3 regions of the Bacillus sp. PK3-037 genome follow, and region 3 is predicted to be linked to each of the others. Evidence: riboswitches for the same ligand, from Rfam matches in the RefSeq annotation. Region 3 holds a riboswitch; each other region holds the start of a gene.
The links. A riboswitch is a leader RNA that binds a small molecule or an ion and turns the genes downstream of it on or off. The one in region 3 is predicted to bind thiamine pyrophosphate.
Positions count from the first base shown of each region.

Region 1: linked by a shared signal. The riboswitch ahead of thiC (phosphomethylpyrimidine synthase ThiC) and the one ahead of M1D69_RS12725 (acetylornithine deacetylase) in region 3 are both predicted to bind thiamine pyrophosphate.
Region 2: linked by a shared signal. The riboswitch ahead of thiT (energy-coupled thiamine transporter ThiT) and the one ahead of M1D69_RS12725 (acetylornithine deacetylase) in region 3 are both predicted to bind thiamine pyrophosphate.

Region 1 covers NZ_CP096408.1:3,171,883-3,181,631, reverse strand. Annotated here, with positions in the region: gene M1D69_RS16395 (AAA family ATPase) at 1-1,094, shown strand, start outside; gene M1D69_RS16390 (sporulation protein) at 1,429-2,205, opposite strand; gene M1D69_RS16385 (hypothetical protein) at 2,359-2,556, shown strand; gene M1D69_RS16380 (zinc-dependent alcohol dehydrogenase) at 2,597-3,733, opposite strand; gene M1D69_RS16375 (spore coat protein) at 3,754-4,113, opposite strand; gene M1D69_RS16370 (spore coat protein) at 4,110-4,334, opposite strand; gene M1D69_RS16365 (Type 1 glutamine amidotransferase-like domain-containing protein) at 4,436-5,128, shown strand; TPP riboswitch at 5,197-5,304, shown strand; gene thiC (phosphomethylpyrimidine synthase ThiC) at 5,437-7,209, shown strand; gene M1D69_RS16355 (FbpB family small basic protein) at 7,352-7,537, shown strand; one part of gene M1D69_RS16350 (IS3 family transposase) at 7,649-7,922, shown strand; one part of gene M1D69_RS16350 (IS3 family transposase) at 7,922-8,799, shown strand; gene katA (catalase KatA) at 8,867-9,749, opposite strand, start outside.
Region 2 covers NZ_CP096408.1:1,102,194-1,111,942, forward strand. Annotated here, with positions in the region: gene cudC (choline uptake/conversion transcriptional regulator CudC) at 10-552, opposite strand; gene betB (betaine-aldehyde dehydrogenase) at 753-2,225, shown strand; gene gbsB (choline dehydrogenase) at 2,242-3,450, shown strand; gene M1D69_RS05645 (MOSC domain-containing protein) at 3,539-4,117, shown strand; gene M1D69_RS05650 (DinB family protein) at 4,123-4,611, opposite strand; gene M1D69_RS05655 (hypothetical protein) at 4,783-5,307, shown strand; gene floT (flotillin lipid rafts scaffold protein FloT) at 5,326-6,855, shown strand; partial or broken gene M1D69_RS05665 (N-acetyltransferase family protein) at 6,882-7,399, shown strand; gene thiT (energy-coupled thiamine transporter ThiT) at 7,440-8,018, opposite strand; TPP riboswitch at 8,118-8,219, opposite strand; rRNA gene M1D69_RS05675 (16S ribosomal RNA) at 8,694-9,749, shown strand, end outside.
Region 3 covers NZ_CP096408.1:2,495,565-2,505,313, forward strand. Annotated here, with positions in the region: gene pgeF (peptidoglycan editing factor PgeF) at 1-791, opposite strand, end outside; gene M1D69_RS12720 (YlmC/YmxH family sporulation protein) at 953-1,198, opposite strand; gene M1D69_RS12725 (acetylornithine deacetylase) at 1,281-2,561, opposite strand; TPP riboswitch at 2,653-2,755, opposite strand; gene M1D69_RS12730 (ABC transporter ATP-binding protein) at 2,764-3,558, opposite strand; gene sigG (RNA polymerase sporulation sigma factor SigG) at 3,715-4,497, opposite strand; gene sigE (RNA polymerase sporulation sigma factor SigE) at 4,637-5,356, opposite strand; gene spoIIGA (sigma-E processing peptidase SpoIIGA) at 5,419-6,348, opposite strand; gene M1D69_RS12750 (S8 family serine peptidase) at 6,543-9,749, opposite strand, start outside.

The sequences.
Region 1 (9,749 bases), 680 kb from region 3:
TTTTTATTCAGTATGAAAAAGAGAAGGGGAAAATAACAGAAGTACGCCAATTGAAGCAATACTTAATTGAGTTAGAAGAAGAGAAGAAGAATAAAAATGCACAGTTAGAACAACTTGGTTCTCTTTTAGATGAGAAGCGACGTGAAGAAAAGAAATTAAATCGGGACATAGAGGATTTGGACGATAGCCTCCTATACAAAGACCGAGAAATTGAGTCAATAGAAAGGCAAATCAAACATCGGTCTGAAGAATATTTAACGAATGAAGAGAACTACTCAACAATCAAACATGACATCCAAAGGTTATTAGATTCTGTTAAACAGGAATTAAAAGATTTTGCATTAGAGCTTACAGAACTACCTAATGTAACTAAATCTGAGGCAGAAGACATGCGAGAAAGTGGAAAAATTAAATACTCTCATGCAGCAAATGAAACAGGGATTGATGAAGCTGCTCCAGAAAATTATCAAAAAATGAAAGAAGAGTATGATCGTTCCGCAACAGAAGTGAAGACATCCAAACTATTGTTAGAAGAATATACAGAGCGTATGGAACGTCTAAAAGAAGACTTAGAAAGCACAATTAATAGTAAAGTTATTGGTGTTAATCAAAAGTTTGTCCATTATATGTCTTTGTTTGGCTTTCAAGGGGAGATAGATTGGGATATGAGAACAGACCGACGTCATCAAATTCACTATGCTTTATATATTAAAGCACGTAAAGAAGGACATCGAGGAAAATTAGAGGATGTAAGTGTTAAAGCAAGAGGCGGCAAAGTAGGAAAAGGGGTATCTGGTGGGGAAGAGTCTCTTAGTTCCTTACTATTTGCTTTGGCATTATTACAAACGATTCAAGCAACACCAGGCTATATCGTACTCGACGAGTTTGATAGTGCACTCGATGAAGGACGTAAAGATAAAGTGTTTGAGTTATATGAACAGGAACTACAGCGGAAAATGATAATCTTAACTCCTAAGTCTCATGAAGCAGAGTACCTATATCGTTTTTCTAAAGCCTATGTTGTTCATCACAATCCCAATATTCCGCAGAGTAAGATCTTTAAGGTGAAAAGAAGTGAAGAAGCGCTAACATGATTTACAGTCATTGAAATGAACTCGTTGGCCAGACCATCTATTGGACAAATATTCAGGAAGATGGTTAGACTCATTTTTATAATTTGAATTTTATTACTTATGAACGAACACTATTGTGGTGATTTTATACATAGTGAGTTATTATAAACCAAAAACGTAACATGATGTGGAGAACGTATTGACAACAATACGAAGTTACTTTTCATCAATGTGTGTCTAACGTAGAATGCGGTCCACCGGTATATTGAAAAACCCGTTTCTTCATATAAGAAACGGGTTTTTATATTTCATCTAAGAAAGGAGCCAAGCTTATTTGAGAGCTCCTTTTTCTCATTTATTCAGCGTATTGGTCTATGATCTCTTCTAACACCTCTTCAAGATCTTCTGCATCTTCAAGCTCTGATTGTCTGAAACGGACACGTACGAGCTGCTCTCCGTCATTATACATCTCTTCCAGCCATCCTCGCAGTCCTCTTGCTCTGCGGTCGACTTCGAAAATAATGTCTAAACCGTTTTCGTCTAAAAGGAAAATAAGCTCTAATTCATCAAGCATCTGACGATAGTAGCCTGATGTCGGAACGAACTCGAATTCTTGAACAAATGGAAGTCTGCGCTGGAAGTAAGGCGCTTGTTCGCAGTCTGCTTCATGAAGGCGGAAGCCCAGGTTTTCGATTGCTTCCAGCACATTTTCAATCCAAGGGTGTGCCTCAACGAAAATGCGGTCATGGTCGGACTTATCGATACCGCCTTCGATATCAAGGTCTGTCACCACGGCGACTTCTACCTTCCCTGCAGTAATCGGTGTATCAAGAGGCAGGATGAAGGAGAACGGAAATTGGTGCTCTTCTCCAGGCTGAATGGTGAATGAACCCATTACCCGAAAAGAATGAATTGTTGCGTGTTTCCGATGCTCTTCATCGTCTTTTACAATGACATATCTTGTGTTGAGCTGTAAGTCAATATAACGGATATCCTGGGCGATTTTCCCGCCTTTTACATGTACAGTTCCGCGGACTTCTTCTCCTGGACAATACGCATCTTTTTCCAAAATGGTATCGACTTTTGCTGCACCGATGCCGGCACTTGCTGCAAGTTTCTTAAAAAATGACATATTAGATCTTCCCCTTTTTCTTTTTCTCAACAGTTATACGTGGAAAGAAGGAAAAAAGGTTCGTTTATTTTGAAATAAATGAACCTTTTTTCCTATATTCGTTTATCTGAGGGACAGACTAAAAGTGATGCTTAAGTAAAGGAGGAGACGTGAATGAATAAAGAAACGATGGTCGCTGATGAATTACATAGAATGTTTTTAGCTGGTGAGCTGCAAATCACAGTCGAGGAGGACATTAACAATCTTTCAGAAAGACTGAGAAGCGGTGAACTTAGATTAGACAGTTTGACTGGGGAAGATGCGTTTATAAAAGAAACAGTAAACGAAGCGTTACGAAGAGTGGAGCAATAAAATAGAGAGACGGCTTCTCAAAATGAGAGACCGTCTTTTTTTATGGCTTAAGAAGCACTTTAATGGCTCCGTCTGTTTTCGTATCAAACACCTCATATCCGTGCTTTGCTTGATCTAACGGCAAAACATGGGTAATGATGTCGCCCGGATCTACTTTACCTGTAGCAATCAGTTCATATAGGTGCGGCATATAATGAATGACGGGGGCTTGGCCGGTTCTAATATTTACGTTTCTTTGGAAGAAGTCTCCGAATGGAAATGCATTGTATCTCATTCCATACACACCTGTCACCTGAATTGTGCCGCATTTTCTGACAGCCTGTGCCGCCGTTACCAGGGCACCCATGGCTCCGCCGTGCATTTTAACACCGGTGGCGAGAAATTCAAGCGGGGACATTTTGCCGTCCATTCCGACGCAGTCGATGACGACATCTGCACCGCCCTGTGTGATTTCTTTCAAATATGAACCGGCGTTTTCATGATGTTCGAAATTAACGATTTCTACATTGTTTGTTTTTTTGGCGTGCTGAAGGCGATAGTCTACATAATCCACTGCAATGACTCTTTTGGCGCCTTTCATCCATGCGAATTTTTGCGCGAGCAGCCCGACAGGACCGCAGCCGAGAATAATGACGGTATCTCCCTCTTTTACTCCTGCGTTGTCTACGCTCCAATAGGCTGTCGACATAGCGTCTGAAAGCAATACCAATTTCTCATCTTCTACTTCACAGTCATCAGGCAGTTTAAAGGGAGTGAAGTTAGCATAGGGGACGCGCATGTATTCAGCCTGGCCTCCGGGATAGCCGCCTGCTGAGTCTGAATAGCCAAAATAAGCGCCGACTTCGCCGTTTGCATTTGAATTGTCACATTGGCTTTCAAGCTGGTTTTTGCAGAAAAAACATTCGCCGCAGCTGACGTTAAACGGTATGATGACACGATCGCCTTTTTTAACCTTGTGAACGTCGGGGCCTGTTTCTTCAACAATGCCCATTGGTTCATGGCCGATGATATAATCTTCAGGAAAATTGGGAACCATGCCGTGAATTAGGTGTAAATCAGATCCGCAGATTGCTGTGGTTGTCAGTTTGACGATGATATCATCAGGTTTTTTGATTTCTGGCGCTTTTACCTCTTTGACGCGGACGTCTTTAATGCCTTGATACGTAACAGCTTTCATTCATAATGTCTCCTTATTGTTTAGTGATCGGGCGTTGCGAATGTTCCGAGACGGTTCGTGTGATCGGGGAAAAGTTTTAGCCCGGCGATATCAACGGCTGTTTGTGCTGATTTCATATCGATTTGAAATTGTTTGTCCAAGTCAGAAGGGAAAAGCCAGCCTTTTTCCATCATGAGCTGTGATAATTCTCCGTGCAGGTAAATAGCGGCGTCCAATTGATTGCGCAATGCTGTTCTGAGTTCTGGGCTTGCGGTTTCCGTGATGGCGACAGCATAATTTTTGATACCGGTTTTTACGGAAATTAAGAAATCGAGGGCAAGTGCTGAATCAGTAAGGTCAGGCATGCCTTTTGCGTTTTTCGGGTCTAAGAAATCGTTCAATGACAGTCACCTCCTGTTATTGTCGGGGCCTTTTGATAGAGGCTCTGAAGCTCAGTTACGTCCCGTACAGACTGCTGTACATCCTTCTCCATAAGGGCTCTCAGTTCCTGATCGAACACCAGTCCCTGCATCATTTTTGATTTAAGTAAACATACGGTTTTGAAGTTGAGGATTTCGTGTAAATCAACTGTTTCGTGGTTTGCCAAACGGTCTTGTTCCATTTTTTCGGTCACCTCCTGATTCAAAGGTATTTTTACCTTGTATCATGCTTTTATGCGAAAGTGCTATAATGGGTAAAATATTTTCTTGGGGGAGTCGAATGATGAAACAGATTATTGCGATGGGCGGCGGAGGTTTTTCAATGGAACCAGATCATCTCGTTCTTGATCAATTTATCATTAATCAATCAAAGCAGCCCTCACCTCGCATTTGTTTTTTGCCAACGGCAAGCGGGGATGCGGAGAATTATGTTCAGCGGTTTTATCATGCTTTTCAAAAGCTTGATTGTGACCCGTCTCATTTGTCTTTATTTAAGCCGCCGACAACAGATTTAGCCTCCTTTATTATGGAGAAAGATGTGATTTATGTCGGCGGGGGAAATACAAGAAATTTGCTGGTGCTGTGGAAGGAGTGGGGACTGGATCACATATTGAAAAAAGCTTGGGAGAACGGGATTATTTTAGCGGGATTAAGTGCAGGTGCGATCTGCTGGTTTGAAGAAGGTGTGACGGATTCTGCCGGACCGCTGACCGGTTTGAAAAGCTTGGGTTTTTTGCAAGGCAGTTTTTGTCCTCATTATGATGGTGAAAAGGATCGGAGACCTGCATATCATCACATGATATCAGCGAAAGCGTTGAGCAGCGGTTATGCAGCGGATGATGGAGCAGCTCTTCATTTTATTGATGATCAGTTTTTTCAGGCTGTGAGTTCAAGATCTGATGCAAAAGCGTATCGGGTGGTGCTTCATGAAAATGAAATCTCTGAAAGAGCATTGCCGATTACATATTTGTCTTGAATTTGCTGAATATTTTATACATTGCTCTTTTTTTCAGTTTGTTTTTATGATACGATAAGTGCGAAATTAATAGTTACTGGGGGTGCCCGCTGACGGGCTGAGAGAGAAGATATGCTTCTTAACCCTTTGGACCTGATCTGGTTCGTACCAGCGTGGGGAAGTAGAGGAATTGTTTTTATTATTGCTGAATACTGCAATAATATGTTTCTTTCTGACTGTAACCGGGTTCATTCAATTGAATCCGGTTTTTTGTGCTGGTTATGGGCTTGATTTTGTCCTTTCAAACAAAGAGAGGGGAAGGATAAGTGATGCAAAATCATTCAGTGCAGCAAGCCAACATTTCCATTATGTCGAGTTTTTCAGGGAGTAAAAAAGTATATGTAGAGGGGGCTTCGCCGGATATTCAAGTGCCGATGAGAGAAATCGAACTCAGTCCGACGACAGGATCATTCGGCGAAGAGGAAAACGCGCCGGTTCGTGTCTATGATACAAGCGGACCGTATACGGACCCCGATGTAAAAATTAATATTCAAGAAGGTTTAAAACCGCTTCGCCACAAGTGGATCACTGGGCGCGGCGATGTTGAGGAATACGATGGACGTGCTGTGAAGCCAGAAGACAACGGCTATAAAAAGGCTAACCCTCATGTAAGCTATCCCGGATTAAAGCGGAAGCCGCTGCGGGCGAAAACGGGTCAAAATGTCACTCAAATGCATTATGCGAAAAAGGGGATGATTACCCCTGAAATGGAGTTTATCGCTATTCGTGAGCATGTGACTCCCGAATTTGTCAGAGAGGAAGTAGCCAGCGGCCGGGCGATTATTCCAGCAAATATTAATCATCCGGAAAGTGAACCAATGATTATCGGCCGAAATTTCCATGTGAAAATTAATGCGAATATCGGGAATTCAGCGGTTACATCTTCGATTGAAGAAGAAGTGGAAAAAATGACGTGGGCAATTCGCTGGGGAGCAGATACGATGATGGATCTTTCCACAGGGAAAGACATTCATACGACGCGTGAATGGATTATCCGAAATTGCCCGGTTCCTGTTGGCACCGTTCCGATCTATCAAGCGCTTGAAAAAGTAAACGGTGTAGCGGAGGATTTAACATGGGAAATTTACCGTGACACGCTGATTGAGCAGGCTGAACAGGGTGTGGATTATTTTACGATTCACGCGGGTGTTTTGCTGCGATATGTGCCGCTAACTGCTAAACGGACAACGGGAATTGTGTCACGCGGAGGAGCGATTATGGCACAGTGGTGTCTGGCTCATCATCAGGAAAGCTTTCTGTATACTCATTTTGAAGAAATCTGTGAAATTATGAAAACATATGATATTGCCTTTTCTCTTGGAGACGGGCTTCGCCCAGGGTCAATTGCCGATGCCAATGACGAAGCGCAGTTTGCTGAATTAGAGACGCTTGGAGAACTCACGCAAATTGCCTGGAAGCATGATGTTCAGGTGATGATTGAGGGGCCGGGTCATGTGCCGATGCATAAAATCAAGGAGAACGTCGATAAACAAATGGAAATCTGTAAAGAAGCGCCTTTTTACACGCTAGGACCGCTGACGACGGATATTGCACCGGGTTATGACCACATTACATCAGCGATCGGAGCGGCGATGATCGGCTGGTACGGTACGGCCATGCTTTGTTATGTGACGCCGAAGGAGCATCTGGGGCTGCCAAACCGTGAAGATGTGCGGGAAGGGGTTATTACATACAAAATTGCGGCGCATGCGGCTGACCTTGCAAAAGGGCATCCGGGAGCGCAAAAACGAGATGACGCTTTATCAAAAGCCCGCTTTGAATTCCGCTGGCGAGACCAATTTAACCTGTCGCTTGATCCGGAAAGAGCGCTTGAATATCATGATGAGACCCTGCCTGCTGAAGGGGCGAAAACGGCTCATTTCTGTTCGATGTGCGGGCCGAAATTTTGCAGCATGAGAATTTCTCAGGATATCCGTGATTATGCCAAAGACAAAGAGCTTAATGAGTGGGATGCCATTCAAGAGGGCATGAAAGAAAAAGCCGAGGAATTTGTGAATCAAGGGAGCAAACTTTATAAGTAACAGTATAGAAAGTCATTGACAGGCCGAATTGAATACGTTTAAATATAGCTAATATACATTTCCAACATTTGCTGATCGGATCACCGAAGGCTCTTATCTTTTGAGATAAGAGCCTTTTTTATTTTTAAAGGAGGGAGAAATGATGGGAACCAAAAAAGAGAAAGGGAGAAGACGCTTCAGAAAACGAAAAACATATGGCAATCAGATGCTGCCGCTGGCGCTTCTTATTGAAAAGAACAAGCGGGAGATAATGAATAGCGAGGAGTTAATGGAGAAAATTTATATGAAGATTGACGAGAAGCATACGGCAAACCGTAAATCTATGTAAAAAACCCGCTGAATAAGGGACTGACCCCATAAGATGAGACAAATAAAAAACACCTTCAAGTTTGAAAACGGATGATTGTTAGCCGAAATTAGACTTGGAGGTGTTTTTTCTATGGGGAGAAGAGTGAGTTATCCGGTTGAAGTGAAACAGAAGGCTGTAGAAATGAGATTGGCAGGCGTGCCTATGAAAGAGATCATGGAGAAATTAAAAATTAAGAATAAGACACAGATTAAGACGTGGGTTAGATGGCATAAGGCTGGGGATACACATAGATTCGAACAGCCTGTTGGAAAGCAATACACTTACGGAAAAGGGCCGGAGTATGCTTCCGATTTAGAGAAACTGCAGGCAGAGAATCGTTATCTGAGACAACAAAATGAAGTTCTAAAAAAGTACAACGAATTGGAAAGGAAGTTGATAGCGAAACGTCAGTCGAACTTGTAGAAGGATTGCGCAGCACAATGACCGTGCAGGATATCTGTATTCATTTAGGTATCTCTCGAGCGTCTTATTATCGTTGGAAGAAGAATCAGACGAAAGATCATCCCAAGCGCTATTTTGAAAAACAAATCGGCACGTTGTGCCGAGAGCACAAGTATCGATATGGATATCGGAAAATCACAGCCATACTAAAAAAGACAATGCGTATCAACCATAAAACGGTTCAGCGTATTATGCAGAAAAATCAATGGCAGTGCCGGGTTAAGGTGAAAAAGCGCAAGAAGAATGGGCAGCCATATGCCGTGGTCGATAATATGTTGGATCGGAATTTTCAGTCTGATCGCCCTCTTGAAAAACTAGTAACGGACATCACATATTTGCCTTATGGACAGAAACAATTGTATCTTTCCAGTATATTAGATTTATACAATGGAGAAGTGATTGCTTTTACGATTGGCGATAAGCAGGACACAGACTTTGTCTTAAACACACTTGATCAGCTGCCAACGCTGCCTGAGAACTGCGTGTTACATAGTGACCAAGGATCTGTGTATACATCTTACGAGTATCAAAAAGCTGTTAACACAAAAGGCATTACCATGAGCATGTCCCGCAAAGGGACGCCCGCTGATAATGCCTCCATCGAATCGTTTCATTCCTCACTAAAGTCTGAAACGTTCTATCTTAACAGCATTGATCGAACCACGACCGCCATCGTAGAACGCACTGTCAAAGAATACATTTATTATTATAACAACATTCGTATTCAAACGAAACTAAACAGCCAATCACCGATAAGCTATCGGCAATTGGCTGTATAAAAGGTGTTTTGATCCCTGTCTCAAAAACGGGGGTCAGTCCCTAAACAGCGGGTTTTTTTCTATGCTATTAAACTCCTTTTTTAATCGGCAAACCTAAGCCCTCTGCTACGCGTCTTCCGTATTCAGGATCAGCTTTATAAAAGTGCTCGATTTGGCGGAGTTTGATTTCTTCTTTTTCTACCGGTTTCATGGCATTTACGATATTTTCTACAAGGCGGGTGCGTTCCTCTTCGCTCATTAAACGGTAGAGATCGCCGGCTTGTGTGTAGTGATCATTGTGATCGTAGCTTACGCTGTCAGCCGTTCCTTGTACTGGATAAGCCGCTTGTTTATCCTCAGGTGACTCAGTCGGTCCGCCGAAGCTGTTTGGCTCGTAGTAGACGGAGCCGCCGCCGTTATTGTCAAAGCGCATTTGTCCGTCACGCTGATAGTTTCTTACTTCGTTGCGTGCGCGGTTGATCGGCAGGGCCTGGTGGTTTGCTCCCACACGGTAGCGATGCGCATCATGATACGCAAACAGACGCCCTTGAAGCATTTTATCCGGTGATACATCAATACCGGGGACCAGTGTTCCAGGTGAGAATGTTGCTTGTTCTACTTCTGCAAAGTAGTTTTCCGGATTTCTGTCAAGAACCATACGGCCGACTTCAATGAGCGGATAGTCTTTTTGAGACCATACTTTTGTGACATCAAACGGATCGAAGCGGTACGTATTTGCATCTTCTAAAGGCATGATTTGCACATATAATTTCCATGCAGGGAAATCGCCGTTTTCGATTGCATTGAACAGATCTTCAGTATGATAATCCGGGTTTTCACCGGCAATTTTTGCTGCTGTCTTCACATCAAGGTTCTTCACGCCTTGTTCTGTTTTAAAGTGATACTTGATCCATACGCCTTCGCCTTCGGCATTTGTCCATTTGAATGTATGGCTACCAAAACCGTGCATG
Region 2 (9,749 bases), 1.4 Mb from region 3:
GTTTTTCGATTATTTGGTTTCAATTGGTATAAATTTAAAGATCTCTCCGCTCTGCACCGATTCAGCGAGACGTTTCAGCCAATCGTAGTAGGCTTTAGAACTTTCCAGCTGTTCGTATAAACGCTGCGCTTCATTCTTCATTTCCTCATTGAGTTCTTCCTTATGCAAGACCTCTTGTAAATCAGCCTGAGCCTCCTCAATTGCTGATACATTCACCTGAACTTCCCGTTCCCATTTTGGCGGAAAGAAATTTGTGAAAAATTTAAAGAAATCTTTTTCGGCTACAAATGTGTGCTTGCGGATGCCTCGGTGAAATGTCTTCTTCACGACATTTAAATCCTGAAGCTTTTTGACACCTGTGCTCATGCTGGGCTTGCTCATTTGCAGCTCCTCCCGCATTTCGTCAAGCGTCATCTCGTCCCGCATGTACATCGTTCCATATAATATCCCGACACTTCGGGTAATTCCGTAAAGATCCATTGTTTCAGCAATGGAGTCAATAACAAGATCCCGTGCCTGTTCTATAGCTGCAAATTCTGGATTTTCATCCATACTGACCCTCTTTTCCTTTAGAAAATTAAATTTGTTAAGTCATTTCTTTATGTTCTTTATCTTAACGAAACCTAGAGAAAAGTCAAAACGAAAAATCACAATTAGGGCTTTGACAGTTTAAAAACCATATGTTAGATTAAGGTTGTTAAAAACATTAAATTTTTATTTAACAAACTTTATTTTCGTCAAGGAGGACTTAGATGAGTCAAACACTATACATTGACGGTGAATGGATCAGTGCCGAAAAAGGGCAGGTCCGCAGTATTATTAATCCATTTAATCAAGAAGAAATTGCAACAGTTAGCGAGGGCGGGCGTGAGGATGCCGTTAAAGCAATCGCCGCTGCACGAAGAGCTTTTGACGCAGGAGAGTGGCCTTCTCGTTCAGGGCTTGAACGCGGAAAGATAGTTCTGAAAATTGCGGAATTAATCAGACGCGATCTAGACGAGCTGGCTGAGCTCGAATCCCTTGATACAGGTAAAACGCTTGAGGAAAGCAAAGCCGATATGGACGATATCGCCAATGTTTTTCAGTATTATGCTGGTCTGGCAGATAAAGATGGAGGAGAGATCATCTCATCTCCAATCCCTGATTCGGAAAGCAAAATCATCAGGGAGCCAATTGGCGTATGCGGACAAATCACGCCGTGGAATTATCCGCTTCTGCAAGCAAGCTGGAAAATCGCCCCGGCTTTAGCGGCAGGCAATACAATTGTCATGAAGCCGAGTGAGATCACACCGCTGACGACAATCAAAGTCTTTAAGCTGATGGAGGAAGCCGGGGTTCCAAAAGGTGTCGCAAACCTTGTGTTGGGACCGGGCGCCACAGTGGGTGACGAGCTTGCTGTAAACAAAGACGTTGACTTAATTTCGTTTACAGGCGGAATTGAAACAGGCAAAAAAATCATGCGGGCGGCAAGCGGCAACGTTAAAAAAATTGCGCTTGAGCTTGGTGGGAAAAATCCAAATATCGTATTCAAAGACGCAGACCTGGAAGTCGCGGTTGATCAGGCGCTAAACGCCGTATTTTTCCACGCCGGCCAAGTATGCTCCGCCGGGTCCCGATTGCTTGTAGAAGAAGATATCCATGACCGATTTTTAGCAGAGCTTGTCAAACGGGCGAAACGCATTAAACTCGGAAACGGTTTTCACGAAGAGACAGAAAGCGGTCCGCTTATCTCCGCGGAGCATAGAGCAAAGGTTGAAAAATATGTAGAGATCGGACTGGAAGAAGGTGCAAAACTGGAGACTGGCGGCAAACGTCCGGAAGATCCAGCACTTCAAAACGGTTTTTTCTATGAACCTACCATTTTCTCAAACTGTACATCTGGCATGAGAATTGTTCAGGAAGAAGTATTTGGGCCAGTATTAACAGTCGAAACATTCAGTTCTGAAGAAGAAGTAATCTCACTGGCGAATGATACGATTTACGGATTGGCAGGAGCTGTATGGTCGAAAGATATTGAAAAGTGCGAACGTGTAGCAGCCCGTTTGAGAATGGGAACAGTTTGGATTAACGATTTCCATCCGTACTTTGCGCAGGCGCCATGGGGCGGCTATAAGCAATCCGGATTCGGACGGGAACTTGGAAAAATAGGGCTTGAAGAGTATACAGAAGTCAAACATGTCTATCGCAACACAAAACCGGCAGCGGTTAATTGGTTCAATTCATAAGAGGGGGAGATTGATTATGACATTAAATATGAAAGTAGAAAGCATGCACAAATTTCACACATTTGAAATTCCGACTGTGATTAAGCACGGAATTGGCGCCATCAACCATGTAGGAAAAGAAGTAGCTGGACTGGGTGTTTCAAAAGCATTGCTTGTTACAGACCCTGGAATTTATAAAGCCGGCGTCGCAGATCCTGTCATCGAGTCATTAAAAGGGGCAGGCATTGAAGTGGTGCTCTTTAATAAAGTTGAGCCAAACCCTCCTGTACGGCTTGTAAATGAAGGTTCTGAGCTTTACAAAAAAGAGAACTGCAACGGCTTGGTGGCAGTCGGAGGCGGAAGCTCCATGGATACAGCGAAGGCCATCGGGGTAGAAGCGACTCACGAGGGAAGCGTACTTGATTATGAAGCAGCCGAAGGAAAGAAACCGCTGGAGAACCGCATTCCTCCGCTTACGACAATTCCTACAACGGCTGGAACAGGCTCAGAGGTAACGCAATGGGCGGTTATTACAGATGAAGAAAGAGAATTCAAATTTAACACAGGCGGTCCGCTGATTGCCGCGCATTTGACTGTGATTGACCCAGAGCTTCACGTCTCAATGCCGCCGCACGTAACAGCAATGACGGGGATTGATGCTCTCGCTCACGCCATTGAGTGCTACACAATGAAATTTGCGCAGCCGATTACAGACGCAGTGGCGTTGATGGCGATTGAATATGCCGCTCACTACATTAAGAGAGCATTTGCTGACGGAGAAGATCTCGAAGCCAGATACGGAATGGCGCAGGCTGCTATGCTTGCCGGTCTTTCTTACGGCAGTGAATCAGCGGGTGCTGCTCACGCCATGAGCCAAACACTCGGCGGTATCATCCCGGTCGCTCACGGCCAATGTGTGGCGGCAATGATGGGCCCTGTTATGGAATACAACTGGAAGGGATATCCGGAGAAATTTGCCCGTATCGCAAAAGCGTTCGGCATTGATACAAGCAATATGACAACAGAAGAAGCTGCAAAAGCATCTGTCAACTGGATGTACGATCTTGTGAAAGAGTTAGAAGTACCGACTTTAGAAGAACAAGGGGTATCGCCTGACATGATCGAGCGCTTGTCAAAAGAAGCGATGAAAGATCCGCAAACCTTCGGTAATCCTAGAGATTTAAATGAGAAAGCATATAACTGGATCTACAAGCGCTGCTTTAATCTTACGCCAAAAACTGTATAATGCATGATCCCGCTCCTTTACAGAGCGGGATTTTTTTGGATAATTGAACATAAGTGACAATCCTAGAGATGAAGGACGGTGCAAGCTTATGTGGAAACGCATGACCGCAAAAACGGAAGGGTTATATGTTGCAGATACAGAAAGCTTTGTAACAAAACAAATGGACAAGCTCGATTTTGATTATGGCGGCATTCCCGGCGACTTACATTTCGGCCTGACAAAAAAAGCTGGGGCCCGAGAGCCAATGTTTTCAAGAGGAACAGAAGTTTTTAACCGCAGACAAATTTCAATTGTTTCAACAGAAGAATGTGACGAAATTGCTTTGAAAATGGGAGTCCCGAGTATTTTTCCCGAATGGCTCGGTGCAAATGTTGCAATCAGCGGTATACCTGATTTCACAACATTAAAAGAAGGAAGCCGGCTTATATTTCCGAGCGGCGCCGCGTTACTGTGTGAGGGAGAAAATGATCCGTGTATCCAGCCGGGTGAAGTCATACAGTCTTATTATCCGGACAAGCCAAAGCTTGCACCGGCTTTTGTCCGCCATGCGTTGGGGATAAGGGGCATTGTATGTATTGTCGAGAGACCCGGTGCCGTGTATGCGGGTGACGAAATAATCGTTCATTCATACCAGCGAAACATCAAACAAAAAGCAGAAAGAGTCTGAATAAATCAGACTCTTTCTATTTTCTCTTTAATTTCTTTAATCTGGCTGAGGTGGCGTTTTTCATGATGGCCGATAAAATCGATCCATTGTCTGACGGTCAGCTCTTGAAACACGGGATGCGGCAATACTCTCTCAAAATCTTCTTCTTTAAGAGAGGCAATAACAGCTGTCAGCTGCTCCCTTACAACATCAAGCTCCCGTTTCATTTGGCTGCCTGAAATAAAATCATGATCCGGTTCAAGATGGGCCGGCGCTTTTCGTTTATTGCTTCTATCCTGTGCGGCCGTAAGCGGTTTTTCCTCAATCTCCTTAACAGGCGCTTCCTTTACTCGTTCTTTCAGCATGTTTTGGGCGGTCATATCAATTTTCTTCAAATGATCAAGAACTTCCCGTATACTCCATTCATCAGAAGAAGGCTTCTGATTCAGCTTTTCATCGGAAAGTCCTTTTACTTCATTCCATGTTTCTAATCTGGCTTCATTAAAGATACTCATCATATCTCCTCCTGAAAAAACATTACCATATATAAGAGCATTTATCATTTATAAAGTACTTCGCGGGGAGCAAGCATTTATCGAAAAATTTTGAAACCTTTTCCTCTGTATCTCGTATAAAAGGTAACGACGGCCGTCGGTTAAAGTAGCAGCTTAGAAAGGATGAGAAAATTGGAGTTATACGGTATTCCTGTCCAAACGATTTACCTTTACACCCTTATCATAGCCGGAAGCCTCACGCTGCTATTTTTATTTTTCGGAGATGTGTTTGAAGGGCTGTCCGAAGCTATTCCGTTTTTACACCCGACATTGGTGCTCTCATTTTTCACATTTTTCTCCGCATCTGGATATATAGGCGAAACAGTTTTCCCCCTCTCCAGCCTGATTATTGCTCTATCATCCTGTCTTCTTTCGGTGCTGCTGGTGATATTGCTCCATTTATTTGTGCTTGTCCCTTTATCTTCGGCAGAAGAATCATTGACTTATCGGGAAGATGATCTTAGAGGAAGACTCGGAAAAGTCATAACCGCTGTTCCGGTTGATGGATTTGGAGAAGTACTGATTGAAGGGATAGGCGGTACGATTTCAAAATCAGCGATCAGCTTTGAAAATGAACAGATCAGTTACGGAACAGTCGTCTTAGTTGTGGATGTCAAAAACGGAGTTCTTTCAGTCACTCCGCATGAATCTTTATAAAACAAGGAGGAATGTCATATGACAATGCCGATTATCATCGTCATCGCAGTTGTATTCTTTTTACTCATCGCACTTATAGCGGTATTTATTACAAAATATCGTACGGCAGGGCCTGATGAAGCGTTAATTGTTACAGGAAGCTATCTTGGAAATAAAAATGTTCACGTTGATGAGGGAGGCAACCGCCTGAAGATTGTTCGCGGAGGAGGAACCTTTGTTCTTCCGGTTTTTCAGCAGGCTGAGCCGCTAAGTCTGTTATCAAGCAAACTCGATGTATCGACACCTGAAGTGTATACCGAGCAAGGTGTGCCTGTAATGGCAGACGGAACTGCAATTATTAAAATCGGCGGCTCTATTGGAGAAATCGCCACAGCAGCCGAACAATTTTTAGGAAAGTCAAAAGAAGACCGTGAGCAGGAGGCGCGTGAGGTACTGGAAGGCCACCTCCGTTCCATTCTCGGGTCTATGACAGTAGAAGAAATTTATAAAAACCGCGAAAAATTCTCTCAAGAAGTGCAGCGTGTCGCTTCACAGGATCTTGCGAAGATGGGTCTTGTGATTGTCTCCTTTACCATTAAAGATGTCCGTGATAAAAACGGCTATCTTGAATCACTAGGTAAACCGAGAATTGCGCAGGTAAAACGTGATGCTGACATTGCAACCGCAGAGGCCGACAAAGAAACAAGAATTAAGAGGGCGGAAGCCGATAAAGAAGCGAAAAAATCAGAGCTTGAACGAGCGACGGAAATTGCCGAAGCTGAAAAAATCAATCAGCTTAAAATGGCTGAATACCGGCGAGATCAAGATACAGCAAAAGCCAACGCTGACCAGGCATACGATTTGGAAACAGCCAAAGCACGCCAGCAGGTGACTGAGCAGGAAATGCAGGTCAAGATTATAGAACGCCAAAAACAAATTGAATTAGAAGAAAAAGAAATTCTCCGCCGTGAACGCCAGTATGATTCTGAAGTGAAGAAAAAAGCCGATGCAGACCGCTATTCAGTTGAGCAATCTGCCGCTGCTGAAAAAGCCAAACAGCTAGCCCAAGCCGATGCCAAGAAATACAGCATAGAAGCGATGGCGAAGGCTGAAGCTGAAAGGGTCAGAATTGACGGCCTTGCAAAAGCAGAAGCTGAAAAAGCAAAAGGTGAGACAGAGGCCGAGGTTATTCGCTTAAAAGGTCTTGCTGAAGCGGAAGCGAAAGAAAAAATTGCCGCTGCCTTTGAGCAGTACGGTCAGGCTGCGATTTTCGATATGATTGTCAAAATGCTTCCGGAATACGCGAAACAGGTATCAGCACCGCTTTCAAATATTGATAAGATCACCGTCGTTGATACAGGAGGAAACGGTGATTCAAGCGGCGCCAACAAAGTCACAAGCTATGCGACAAATTTAATGTCCAGTCTGCAAGAAAGCTTAAAAGCGTCTTCGGGAATCGACGTAAAAGAAATGATTGAGAACTTTTCAGGAAAAGGCAACATCAAACAGAGCATCAACGAACTGACAAATGAATTAAAAGAAACAAAGCCTGTTCAAAAATCTGAATAACCATTGCGGAAAGGATTAGAGAATGAATGGTGACTATAAGAGAAGCACGACTAGATGATATAAAGGCCATCGCAAAAGTGCATGTTGACAGCTGGGTGACAACATACAGCGGCATTGTCTCCGCTGAATACTTAAATGGTTTGAACTACAAGGATTTTGAAGCCAAATGGAAAAGCCGTTCATTAAAGGGGGTCTTTGTAGCAGAAGATGAAGAAGGTTCAGTATTCGGCTTTGCATCTTTTGGTCCAATTCGTTCAGAGCAGAAAGGCTATGACGGAGAGTTGTATGCCATTTACCTTTTAGAAGAAAAACAGCGGCGAGGTGCGGGCAGAGCGCTTTTGACAAAGGGAATAGATTTTTTGCTTGATCATGGCTTTACGAGCATGTTTGTTTGGGTCGTAGAGGAGAATCCTTCGATTACATTTTATCAGTCGTTTTCACCTGAAAGAGCAGCCGAGGATAGTTTTGAAATCGCAGGAGAAAGCATGAAAGAAATAGCTGGCCGGATCTCGCTTCATTAAAAAATCTGCTCAACAAAAGATAAAAAACAACCCCCAGCGGACAGGTAGCTGGGGGTTGTTAGATTAAGCTTTTTCAGTTTTCAGCAAGCGCGGAGCTGTTATGAACAATAAACAAAGGACAATCGCACAGATGATGAATGACGGAACCATATAAGTAGCATTATAAGTTAACGAGTAAATCCATACCGGTGTTCCTTTTGGTGCAAAGCTGCCGAAAAATACAGCCCCTGAAATCACGTGTGCAGCATAACGCAGAAAACTGCCGATAAAAACTGCGCAAATAATTGATACGATCAATTTCCCTTTTGCTTTTGATAAGGCGGATTTGCGGACAGCGGAAGCGAAAAAACCGCTTATGCCGACAGCGGCGAACGCTGCAATGTAATCAAGCAACAGCTGAACAGGGTGCTGAAGAAATAGATTTCCGATCGCAATTTGAACGAGACCTGTCAATAGACCGGTGGTAAGCCCCGCTTTAACTCCCCAGCGAAAAGAAATCAAAAAAATCGGAATCATCATGATGGATACCGACCCTCCTTGAGGCATACGGAGAAACATTCCGGAAACGATGTCTAAAATGACAGCAGCAGCAGTCATGATTGCAATTTCAATAAGACGTACCAGTTGTCTTGATTGAGCCATAAAAATCCCCTTCCATCGATAGACAATCCAAAAGGACACAAAAAAGCAGCACGCGGAAGGATGAGGAAAGTTCCACGCACTGCTTTACAATCTGCAATTCATTTGACTTTGCCACATCCCTACGCCAGCGTTAACTAACAGGTTCAAAGGGTCAGAACGAAACCGCTCACTCTCAGCTTTTATGCTCCCCTTGTGGTCATCGGATATTTAGTTCGTTTCTACTATACAAGAAAAAGGTTAAAACAACAAGATGACATTGCCTGTGGTAAATGTTCTTTAATAGATAAATGTTTTATAAAGCATTATAAGTTAGATAGAATAAAGAAAGATTACAGTTTTATTGTTTTATAGATTTTTTTTAAAAAACTATTGCAATAAATAATTATAGGTGTTATATTATTAAACGTCGCTGATGAACAGCAGACAAAACAAGAAGCTTTAAACAACTTTTAAAAAAAGTTGTTGACAATTAAGAAGCTGAGTGTTATATTAGTAAAGCTGCTTCATTGAGAGCGGTGATGATCTTTGAAAACTAAACAAGACAAAACGTACCTGTTAATTCAAGTTTTATTATAAATCGCACAGCGATGTGCGTAGTCAGTCAAACTGAGGTCTGCACGATGCAGATCACGCAGATGTTGCCACAGGATGTGGTGAACTTAATCTGCGATCCATTTATCGGAGAGTTTGATCCTGGCTCAGGACGAACGCTGGCGGCGTGCCTAATACATGCAAGTCGAGCGGACAGATGGGAGCTTGCTCCCTGATGTTAGCGGCGGACGGGTGAGTAACACGTGGGTAACCTGCCTGTAAGACTGGGATAACTCCGGGAAACCGGGGCTAATACCGGATGCTTGTTTGAACCGCATGGTTCAAACATAAAAGGTGGCTTCGGCTACCACTTACAGATGGACCCGCGGCGCATTAGCTAGTTGGTGAGGTAACGGCTCACCAAGGCAACGATGCGTAGCCGACCTGAGAGGGTGATCGGCCACACTGGGACTGAGACACGGCCCAGACTCCTACGGGAGGCAGCAGTAGGGAATCTTCCGCAATGGACGAAAGTCTGACGGAGCAACGCCGCGTGAGTGATGAAGGTTTTCGGATCGTAAAGCTCTGTTGTTAGGGAAGAACAAGTACCGTTCGAATAGGGCGGTGCCTTGACGGTACCTAACCAGAAAGCCACGGCTAACTACGTGCCAGCAGCCGCGGTAATACGTAGGTGGCAAGCGTTGTCCGGAATTATTGGGCGTAAAGGGCTCGCAGGCGGTTCCTTAAGTCTGATGTGAAAGCCCTCGGCTCAACCGGGGAGGGTCATTGGAAACTGGGGAACTTGAGTGCAGAAGAGGAGAGTGGAATTCCACGTGTAGCGGTGAAATGCGTAGAGATGTGGAGGAACACCAGTGGCGAAGGCGACTCTCTGGTCTGTAACTGACGCTGAGGAGCGAAAGCGTGGGGAGCGAACAGGATTAGATACCCTGGTAGTCCACGCCGTAAACGATGAGTGCTAAGTGTTAGGGGGTTTCCGCCCCTTAGTGCTGCAGCTAACGCATTAAGCACTCCGCCTGGGGAGTACGGTCGCAAGACTGAAACTCAAAGGAATTGACGGGGGCCCGCACAAGCGGTGGAGCATGTGGTTTAATTCGAAGCAACGCGAAGAACCTTACCAGGTCTTGACATCCTCTGACAATCCTAGAGATAGGACGTCCCCTTCGGGGGCAGAGTGACAGG
Region 3 (9,749 bases):
CCCTGATCTCGCCGATGGGAAAAGAAAAGTGACGGCTCACTTTCCGTACATAAACCGCTGACAGAAATCTGCTCATTTGCCAAACCGCTGTCGATCAGTATGAGTCGGTTCAGCTCTTTCAGGTCAAGCTGATACTGCCCCTGCCCCGTCTGATTCACGGCGCGATCTGCTGAAAACGGCAATGCGCGGACAGCATTCATCACACGGTCATCTACCGTATAGCACGCACCGCAGATAGACGGTCCGACAACAGCGTATATATCAGAAAGCGTCGAGCCCTCCTGTTCGGTCCATTGCTTCACCATTTCTCTGCCAATCTGTTTGACCGTGCCTTTCCATCCGGCATGAGCGATCCCGACAAGCGATTTCACCGGATCGAAAAAGAATAGAGGCACACAATCAGCAAAGCATAATGCCAAAAATACATTTTTATCATTTGTATAGAGCCCGTCTGTTGCTTTAAAAGCTGAGTGATACTCACGGGCGCCTTTTCCCCTATCCCTCTGCGTCACTTTTTGGACGCGATTGTCGTGTGTCTGGTCAGCAAATACCCAAGACTGCAAATCAATATTAAACATATCGGCTATATATTCACGATTTTTAACCACATCTGCATCTTTGTCATGAACGTGCAATCCTGTATTTAACGACTCAAAAGGTTTTTGGCTGACACCGCCGTTTTTCGTAGTAAACCCAGCAATGACTTCCGCATCGTTTTGATTCGTTTGTTTCCAGTCTTGTATCATGAGTGTCGAGGGGGTGGTGAGACTGAATGGGTGATATGTATTCATGATGATCCAACCTTTCGACAAACATTTATAAGGCGTAATTTCCCACTTATTTTACCACATCTTTCTGCATTCGTTTAGCGCCGATTTACATATTTCATAAATGAAATGTGCCGGAAGAGTTCAGACTTCCGGCATTTGACAATCAGCGGCAAAAAAGCAGGTTAAGCATGGGATTCACTTAATCGGACTAAAATGACATCTTCTCCGATTTTAACTATATTTCGCCAAGGAATGACCATTTCCTCTTCCTTTCCAAAAAAACCGAGAACTTTTCCATTTCCCCCTAGTATAATCGCCTGAATTTTTCCTGTGGTGACATTGATATCAATATCACCGATGCTCCCTAATTTTTTTCCGTTAGAGACATTGACGACATCCTTTACTTGAAATTCTGAAATGCTGATCATCCCATCACGTCCTTTTTCGGTCCTTTTTTCTAGTATATGAACGGGCGGGCTGAACCTTGTCAGCAAGGAGAAATTTTCATGATCATTGTTCTTTTTTGCGGCTGCACCATCTTATGATGAACGTGAGCATGATTTTCGTATAATCTACGAGCTGCTTAATCGATACCTCTTCATTAACGGCATGAGCATTATATAAATCGCCCGGTCCGTATATCACGCTTGGAATACCGGCATTATAAAGCCATCCCCCATCTGTTACGGTTTGAGAAACGTCAATGACGGGGCGGTCCCGTTTGATCTCCTCGTGTGACGCCGTAAGGGCTAAAACGCCGGGATGAGCCGGATCAACTTCCAAGGCCGGAAAAATTTCGCCTCTTTCTTCAATCATTGAAGAGCCTCCCCATTTGAAGACAGGACGGTTTTCCCTCAGCCAAATATCACTGTCACTCAGCCTGTTGATGTAATCTTCTATTTCAGCAGCCACTTCTTCATGCGTTTCATTGGGATAAAAATGGACGGTAATCCATAATCGGCACTCATCCGCTATAAAGGCCGCATGTCTGCCTCCTTCTATAACAGCGGGATTAATGGTGTTTGTACCGGGGGTAAAGCCGGGATAGCTTTTCATAATGGCCCAATGTCGCTCCAGCTCACCGAGTCCAGAAATGATTTTTGCCATTTTTTCGATTGCGCTCGCCCCGAATGTTCCTCCGCCAGCGTGGATCATATTCCGTCTTGTTCCATCGTGAAACGTTTGATTGCTTTTTATTTCGATCCAGCCTGTAATCACTCCGCCTTGGCCTTGAATATGCATATCGCTCGTATCCGCCACAACTGCAAAGTCTGCGTGATAGCCCTTTTTGCAGCATTCAAGCGTGCCGGCCTCTCCGACTTCCTCCCCGATGACCGATTGCAGAATCAAATCGCCCGGGAGCTCAACGCCCGCTTCACGAATCAGCTTTAAAGCAAACAGCACACAGGCCATTCCGCCTTTCATATCTGAAGCGCCCCGGCCGATTAAGAAACCGTTTTTCTCACTGGGGCAAAATGGGTCATGCACCCAGTCCTCGCCCTCTTTTACCTCTGCCACATCGACATGCCCATTGATGATTAAACTTTGATAGGCGGCTGAATTTGTTCCTTTTAAAACACCCACAACATTGGGATCTCCTGGATAAACGTCCCATTTGTCGATGGAAAAGCCCCGTTCAAGCAAAAACTGCGCAATCCATGTTTGGATGCTGTCTGTATTTCTCGCAGGCGGCGCCGGTGTTTTAAAAGAAATCAGCGTTTTCGCAAGCTCAATGAGCTCGTCCTTTTGTTCTTCCGCTTTTTTTAGTAAAGACTCTACTTGATCAATCATGTTATCCGCTCCTATTTTTAATAAGAAAAAAGCCGTTTCATATTCATGAAACGGCTTAATAAAGAAAGCAGAGTGCAAGCTGCTGCATTCTCCGCTTTTTTCACCGCTTCCCTCCGCTGGTATGATCCAGATCAGGTCAATAAGGGTTGAGACAAGCGTCTCTCTCAGCTTCGAAAGCACCCCCAGGATGAATCGTATGTTGTTATGCATTTGTCACCGGCTCAGCTCTTGTTAAAAACGGGCGATCCTGATTCCAGAATACACGGATCGGCGTATCAAAAAAAGAAGAAAGTGATTCGTCTGTCAGCATGTCTTTCATTTGTCCTGACCTAAAAACTTTTCCCTTTTTTAACAAGAGGGCTTTATCAAAAATCGGCAAAATTTCTTCCGCATGATGTGTAACATAAAGAATAGACGGCGCATTTTCCCTGCTTGCAATGTGCGTAATCGTATCTAACAGTTTTTCCCGGGCGATAAAATCAAGTCCTGTAACTGGTTCGTCCAGTATAAGCAGCTCCGGATCAGCCATTAGCGCTCTTGCGATTAAAGCTCTTTGTTTCTCTCCCTGAGAAAGAGTTTCGTAGCGGCGGTCGGCATAATCAATGGCTCCTAAGTCCTCGAGCAGGGCAATCGCTTTTTCTCTGATTTCCGCACTTGGTGTTTCATACAAGCCAATCGAAGCATATGCCCCGCTTAGAGCAATTTCAAAAGCTGAATCTGCCGGATACAATTTTTGCTGAAGACCCGCTGAGACAAGGCCGATTTTTCGTCTGAGTTTATCTCCCAGCTCCGTTTTTCCGAATACATGACCAAGCACCTGCATCTCGCCTGCTGTCGGAAAATAGTAAGAGCATAACATATTTAACAGCGCGGTCTTCCCAGCTCCGTTTAATCCGTAAAGCACCCAATTCTCCTTTTCTTCTACTTTCCAGTGAATATCCTTTAGTATCCATTTTCCATTCCGTTTTAGTGAGACATTGTCAAGCTGCAAAATCATTGTGGTCCTCCTCTTTCCAAGCCGAATAATTATTTTAATTTTCACAAAACTGTGTACGGACTAGGATACCTTACTTTTTCGAAAACGTAAACCGCTCGTTTCCAAATAGAAAAGCCTTTAAAACAGAAATTGTTTTAAAGGCTTTCGGCGTGCATGCTATTGATGAATATTCTTATTCATTTGTTTAATTGCTGCCTTTTCCAGTCTGGACACCTGTGCCTGGGAAATGCCGATTTCTTCAGCTACTTCCATTTGCGTTTTTCCTTGGAAGAACCGTTTTCTTAAAATCATTTTTTCCCTCTCGTTCAGTCTTCTCATGCCTTCTTTCAAAGCCAGCTCTTCAATCCATTGTGTATCTTTGTTGCGTTCATCACTGATTTGATCCATGACATAAATCGGATCTCCGCCGTCATTGTAGATCGGTTCAAAAAGAGATACCGGATCTTGAATGGCGTCGAGTGCGAACACGATTTCTTCGTGCGGTACTTCAAGAACTTTGGCGATATCCTCTGCCGTCGGCTCCTTGCTTGTCTCACTGATTAACCGCTCTCTTACCTGAAGTGCCTTATATGCGATATCCCTGAGTGATCTCGAGACACGTATCGGGTTATTATCGCGCAAATACCTGCGGATTTCTCCGATAATCATAGGTACAGCGTATGTTGAAAACTTAACATTGTGGCTTAGATCAAAATTATCAATGGATTTCATTAGTCCGATGCAGCCGACTTGAAATAAGTCATCAACATACTCCCCTCTGTTATTAAATCTTTGAATGACACTTAAGACAAGACGCAAGTTCCCGTTTACAAGCTTTTCTCTGGCTGAATCATCACCTTCGTCCTGCAATTGCCTAAACAGCTTTCTCATCTCTTCATTCTTGAGTACGGGTAATTTGGAGGTATCCACCCCGCAGATTTCGACTTTATTTCTCGACACTTTTTTCCCTCCCTACAGGAGCTGCTGTACAACGTTAAGTATCTCCTCGGGTGGGAAAAATATGCACTGCACTCAAACCGAAAAATAGTCATAATTGGGAAATCCTTGTAGAATCAAGGGATTAACCCGCAAAAATTTTTTACACCATTTTGTTGAATTCTTTTCGCAATCTTTTAATGATTCTTTTTTCCAGACGGGAAATATAGGATTGGGAAATCCCCATCATATCCGCAACATCCTTTTGGGTCTTTTCCTCTTCGCCGACAAGCCCAAAACGCAGTTCCATGATTTGTTTCTCCCTCTCATTTAACTGTTCGAGCGCTTTTTTTAGAAGCTTTTTATCCACATTTGCTTCAATGTCCTTTGTGATGATGTCGTCATCCGTGCCCAGCACATCAGAAAGCAGAAGCTCATTGCCGTCCCAATCAATATTAAGCGGTTCATCAAAAGAAACTTCTGAACGGATTTTGTTGTTTCTCCTTAAATACATCAGGATCTCATTCTCAATACAGCGAGAGGCATATGTAGCCAGCTTGATTTTCTTTTCCGGATTGAAGGTATTCACAGCTTTGATTAAACCAATGGTGCCTATGCTGATTAAATCTTCAATATTAATTCCCGTGTTTTCAAATTTCCGTGCGATATAGACGACAAGCCGCAGGTTGCGTTCGATCAAAATAGCACGGGCCGCCTGGTCGCCGCTTGGGAGCTTCATTAATAGAACCTGCTCCTCGTCTTTTGATAATGGCGGCGGTAAAGCTTCACTCCCGCCTATGTAATACACTTCATCGCTTTTTAAGCCCAGTTTCATCAGCAGCTTATACCAGAGGTGCGTCAACCGCAATTTAAGTTTTTTCATCTTCCTCTCCCTTCTAAATGTCACGTCTTATGAGTATGATAAGTAACGGACATTTGCGAACATTAGGATACGTGCTTAATGGCTTTTCCGGACAGCATTTTCGGATGAATAATCGCGTCAAAATCTCCATCTGCCGACAGCTTTGACGTGCTGATGCCGATTAAGCATTTATCCGCGGAAATCATTTCATCTTTTGTCATAATCGTTACATGATCCGGTTTGATACATAATAGAAATTGATGCTGCTGGCCTACTCCCCGATATGGGATCAGCCTCATTTTATCTAAAAATCGAAACGAATCATCAAGCTGTTCAATCGCTTCCATCGGGTCTGCATTTCGGATAATCATCGTTTCAGCCTCTCCGAAAATCGATTCAAGCTTATCAATGTGAAGAATCATGACCGGCGTTTTTGTGAGCGGATCATACAGCTGGTTGCCGGAATCCACCAGGCCTCTTGCGTGCAGTGTTTGGCCGCCCAGGTCCGCCTGTACCCTGACTCGTTCCTCATATTGAATGTTTTTTGTTTCAATATCTTCGATTCTTCTCTTGGAAAAAAACCATAATGCGGGAAAGCCAGCCACGATAAACATCCAGCTGATCGGGTCGCCAAATCCGGTGTGATTAGTGATCATGACACCGTTTCTGACAATAGAGTTTGACTGCAGCAATGAATGTGCTCCGATGATTCCCCCTCCCATTAGAAAAGTAGCAAAATAAAAGGAAAACAAATTTTGAAAGAAATAGCGAAACCGCTTAAAACCGAATGTCACGAGCACAATGACAACCGAAAAAGCGAGCTTTCCGGCCGGGTTCTCAACGATCGGCGAGAAAGGAGTAAACATCAAAAGGACAATACTTGAACCGATAAATGCGCCGCCTAGCAATCTTCTTTTTTTCACATGGCGTTTTAAAATAAAAGCCGTCAGTAAAAGCAACAGTGCGTCAAAACAAAAGTTTAACAGCCAAATGACATCTAAATAGATTTTCACACCTGACCCCTTTCTTTCTTGCATCACGCTGTTCCCCTTCTTGTTTCATAAGTATAAAGCAAGCTCTGTGGGAAAGTCTGTCAATTAATGTTGAGAGGCCCATACAATTTTTCAGGGATAACTGCTTAATTTGTCGAGGGAATAAATGAGAGGATACAGAAAAAAAGCTGCCAAGAGCGGCAGCTTTCCTACACTTACTTTTCAGTATTGATATATAGTTTTCCATTCGCTGTTTTTCTGGTTTCATTGCCGTAACCGTCTCGAACGATAACCTCTACTTTAGCTCCGTTTGCTTTAAGAGAGGAAGTTGCTGTCCAGTAGCCTTCATATCGTCCCGGAGAAATTTCTCTTAACGGCAGCTCGGTAGCGTTTTGTACATTCGCTCTTGCATTTGTGAGCGGCAGGCGAATGACAAACGTTGCATCTGCGTCTTTCGCGCTTGAAAAAGCGATTTTGACCGATTCACCAGCTTTTAAGGTTTTGTCCTCACCAGGAATCAGTCCGGTAATGACTGGCTGGTCAAAATTCACATCGACGACAGCTTTTTTCGTCGTTTTGTTGCCTGCTAAGTCAGTGGCTATCACCTTTACTTCGTTGCTTCCGTTTTCCAAAAGGATACGGGCAGAGTAGGAACCGTCTGTGACCGTTGCTTTTTTGCCATTAACCTTTACTTCTTTCAAGTTGTCATCTGAAACAGTGCCTTTAACAGTCACCGCTTCTTTATTGATTTTCTCGCCATTTTTTGGATTGTCGAGCGTCAGTTCAGGCTTGTCTTGATCAAGTGTGACCGTGACAGGACTTGAAGCATCTGTCGTTCCGGAGTCTGTTGAAGCAGCCGCTGTCAGCTTGTTTTCCCCTTTGCTGAGTGAAACTACTGCCTCGAACGTGCCATCTTCGGCAGTTTTCGTTTCTCCTGCTTCTTTATCACCATTATAAAGGGTTACAGTCGTACCCGGAGATGCCTTTCCTTTTACCGTGGCGTTCTCCTTATTGGTGTATGCTTTATCTTCAGGAGAAGTAATGACAGGTACGGCCGCTTCATAATCGACTAACGCGCGAATCATATAGTTGCCGTCTTCTTTATCTCCTTTTTGCCATGTTCCGTTAACATACTGCCAGTTGCGATCTGAGTACTGCCCGGTTTCATCCATTGCCAAGCCTGGTGAATATGGATCGGGTTTTGACTGGATATAAACAAGATAAAAGTCTTTATCGACCATAATCCCCTTCGAGCTGAGATCGACTTTCGTCCATTCGCCATTACGAAGAGCTTCCGCGTTATATGGTCCCGCAATTTTTTTGCCAGGTGCTCCATCTTTCCCTGTAGCATCGTAAACCTCGACCTTAAACTCTGTGCCGCCAGGATCAGGGAACTCCGTATCCCAGAATCTGAATAGCCCTCCTGTCAGCATGCCTTGTTCCTTGCCGTCAGCCAGTGACATTTTAACCGCCCATCCGTTTCCGGCCGCGAAATAGGAATTTGCATTCTCCGCTGTTCCGTCATCGTATCCGATCTCACCCGGATAACCGACGAAAGGCTTCAGCACAGTTTCTTTTGTGATATCACCTTTTAAATCAACGGAAAATTCATTACTGTAATAGCCCGGTGCAGCCACTTTAATCGTGTAAGAGCCCTCGTAGGCCTCAAGTGTATATTCTCCTTTGTCGTTTGTAGTTGCCGGTTCAACAGCGGCATCCTCGATAACATAGACGGAAGCGCCTTTTATCGGCTCTCCTGTTGTTTTATTGATGACAGTGCCTTTTAATGTGCCTTTCTTTATTTCTTCTAACGTAAAATTAGCTTGGGTTGTCTGATCTGCCTGCAAAGACACTTTTTGCGTTTTTGATTGATAGCCGTAAGCTTCTGCCTTAAGCGTGTAGTCTCCTGCTTTATGCGTCAGCTTGTACTGTCCGGTTGATTGATCTGAATAGGTTGATTTTCCTGTTTCAACCACACTGACCTGTGCTCTGAGCGGCAATGCTTGCGGCTGCATATCAGCACTATGTTTTGTTTTGGCAGCTGCATTTGTTGATGGCTTAGCCTTTTTTGGATTAACCGCTTTTTTCTTTTGCTTTTCTGCCGGTTTTTGTACGCCCAGCTTATTCTTTTTGATTGTTTTCCCGGAAGATTTATCTGAAAGCTGAACATCATCAACGTACCAGCCCTCTTTTGCAATGCTTTCATCAGACTGAAGGTTAAACATCACTCGAATGTTTTGGCCTCTGTATGCGGATAAATTAATTTCTTCGTTGGTCCAGTTTGAAGTCTTTCCGTTATAGGCCCCTGCCTGCTCCCAATTCGTTTCGCCTTCCGGTAAAACAAAAACGTAGCCATAATCAAAATCATTTTCTAGGTTGTGCCAGCTTTTAAATTGAAGAAACAGGTTGCCTGAATCAGGCACGTCAATTGGAGGCATCGTGAGATTCATATTCGCTCCATTGGCATAATTTCCAGTCAGGTTTGTCCCATATACTTTTTCTCCTGATGCAGCTGCATGAGGGCCTGATTCCGGAACTCCCCACTCCCAGTTATTATTTGTTCCGCTCGTAAGCCAGCCGCCTGGTTCTGTTTCAAAATCCTGCTTGTATCCAACAGTGATACTAGGTTTCACGGTTACATCATATGTGTCAGATTCGACAACATGGCCGCCAAAATCCTGAATGATCCACTTATAGCTTAATGCGGTCCCCTTTATACTTGGGATTTCCGCCTGGTACGTTCCTTTCAGATGATCTCCGCTGATTCGTTTAGCTTTGACCTCGTTCCATTCGCCTTGATCCAGCTTATAGGACAATTTCACGGATGTCACACTCACATTGTCTTCAGCTGTCAAGGTAAGCGGAAGGCTGGCACCTTCATAAGCTTCATTTACTTTCTCATGCTGATAGCCAGGCAGCTCCTCATCTTCCCCATCGACAGAAACTTGCCCTTCCGCTTTTCCTAAACCGTCTGTAACCGCTGATACGGCATCAAAAGCGTTCACCAAACCATGGCCGTATCCGTTATTCGGAGAGTCAGGGAATGTAGAATCCGTTAATGGCTCAGCCGTGCTTGTCAATATTTCCTCCATCTCATCGACAGAAAGTGAGGCGTCTGCCTGCTTCAATAACGCAGCAACAGCAGAGACATGCGGTCCTGCCATCGACGTGCCATCCCATCCGTCTTCATATGTCTGGCCGGGAACTGAAGACCGGATGTTTACGCCTGGAGCAGAAATTTCCGGCTTTGTTTCATCGTATGGCGACGGTCCCTGGAGTGAAAAATCGCCTAGCTTCTTGTTAATATCAGTTGCTCCGGTCGCAAACGCTTCCGGATAATTGGCAGGATTCGCAATAGAACCAGGTCCTCCCGGGTTAAAGAGGTCAGCATTTCCCGCAGAGAATTCCGGGAAAATGTCGGC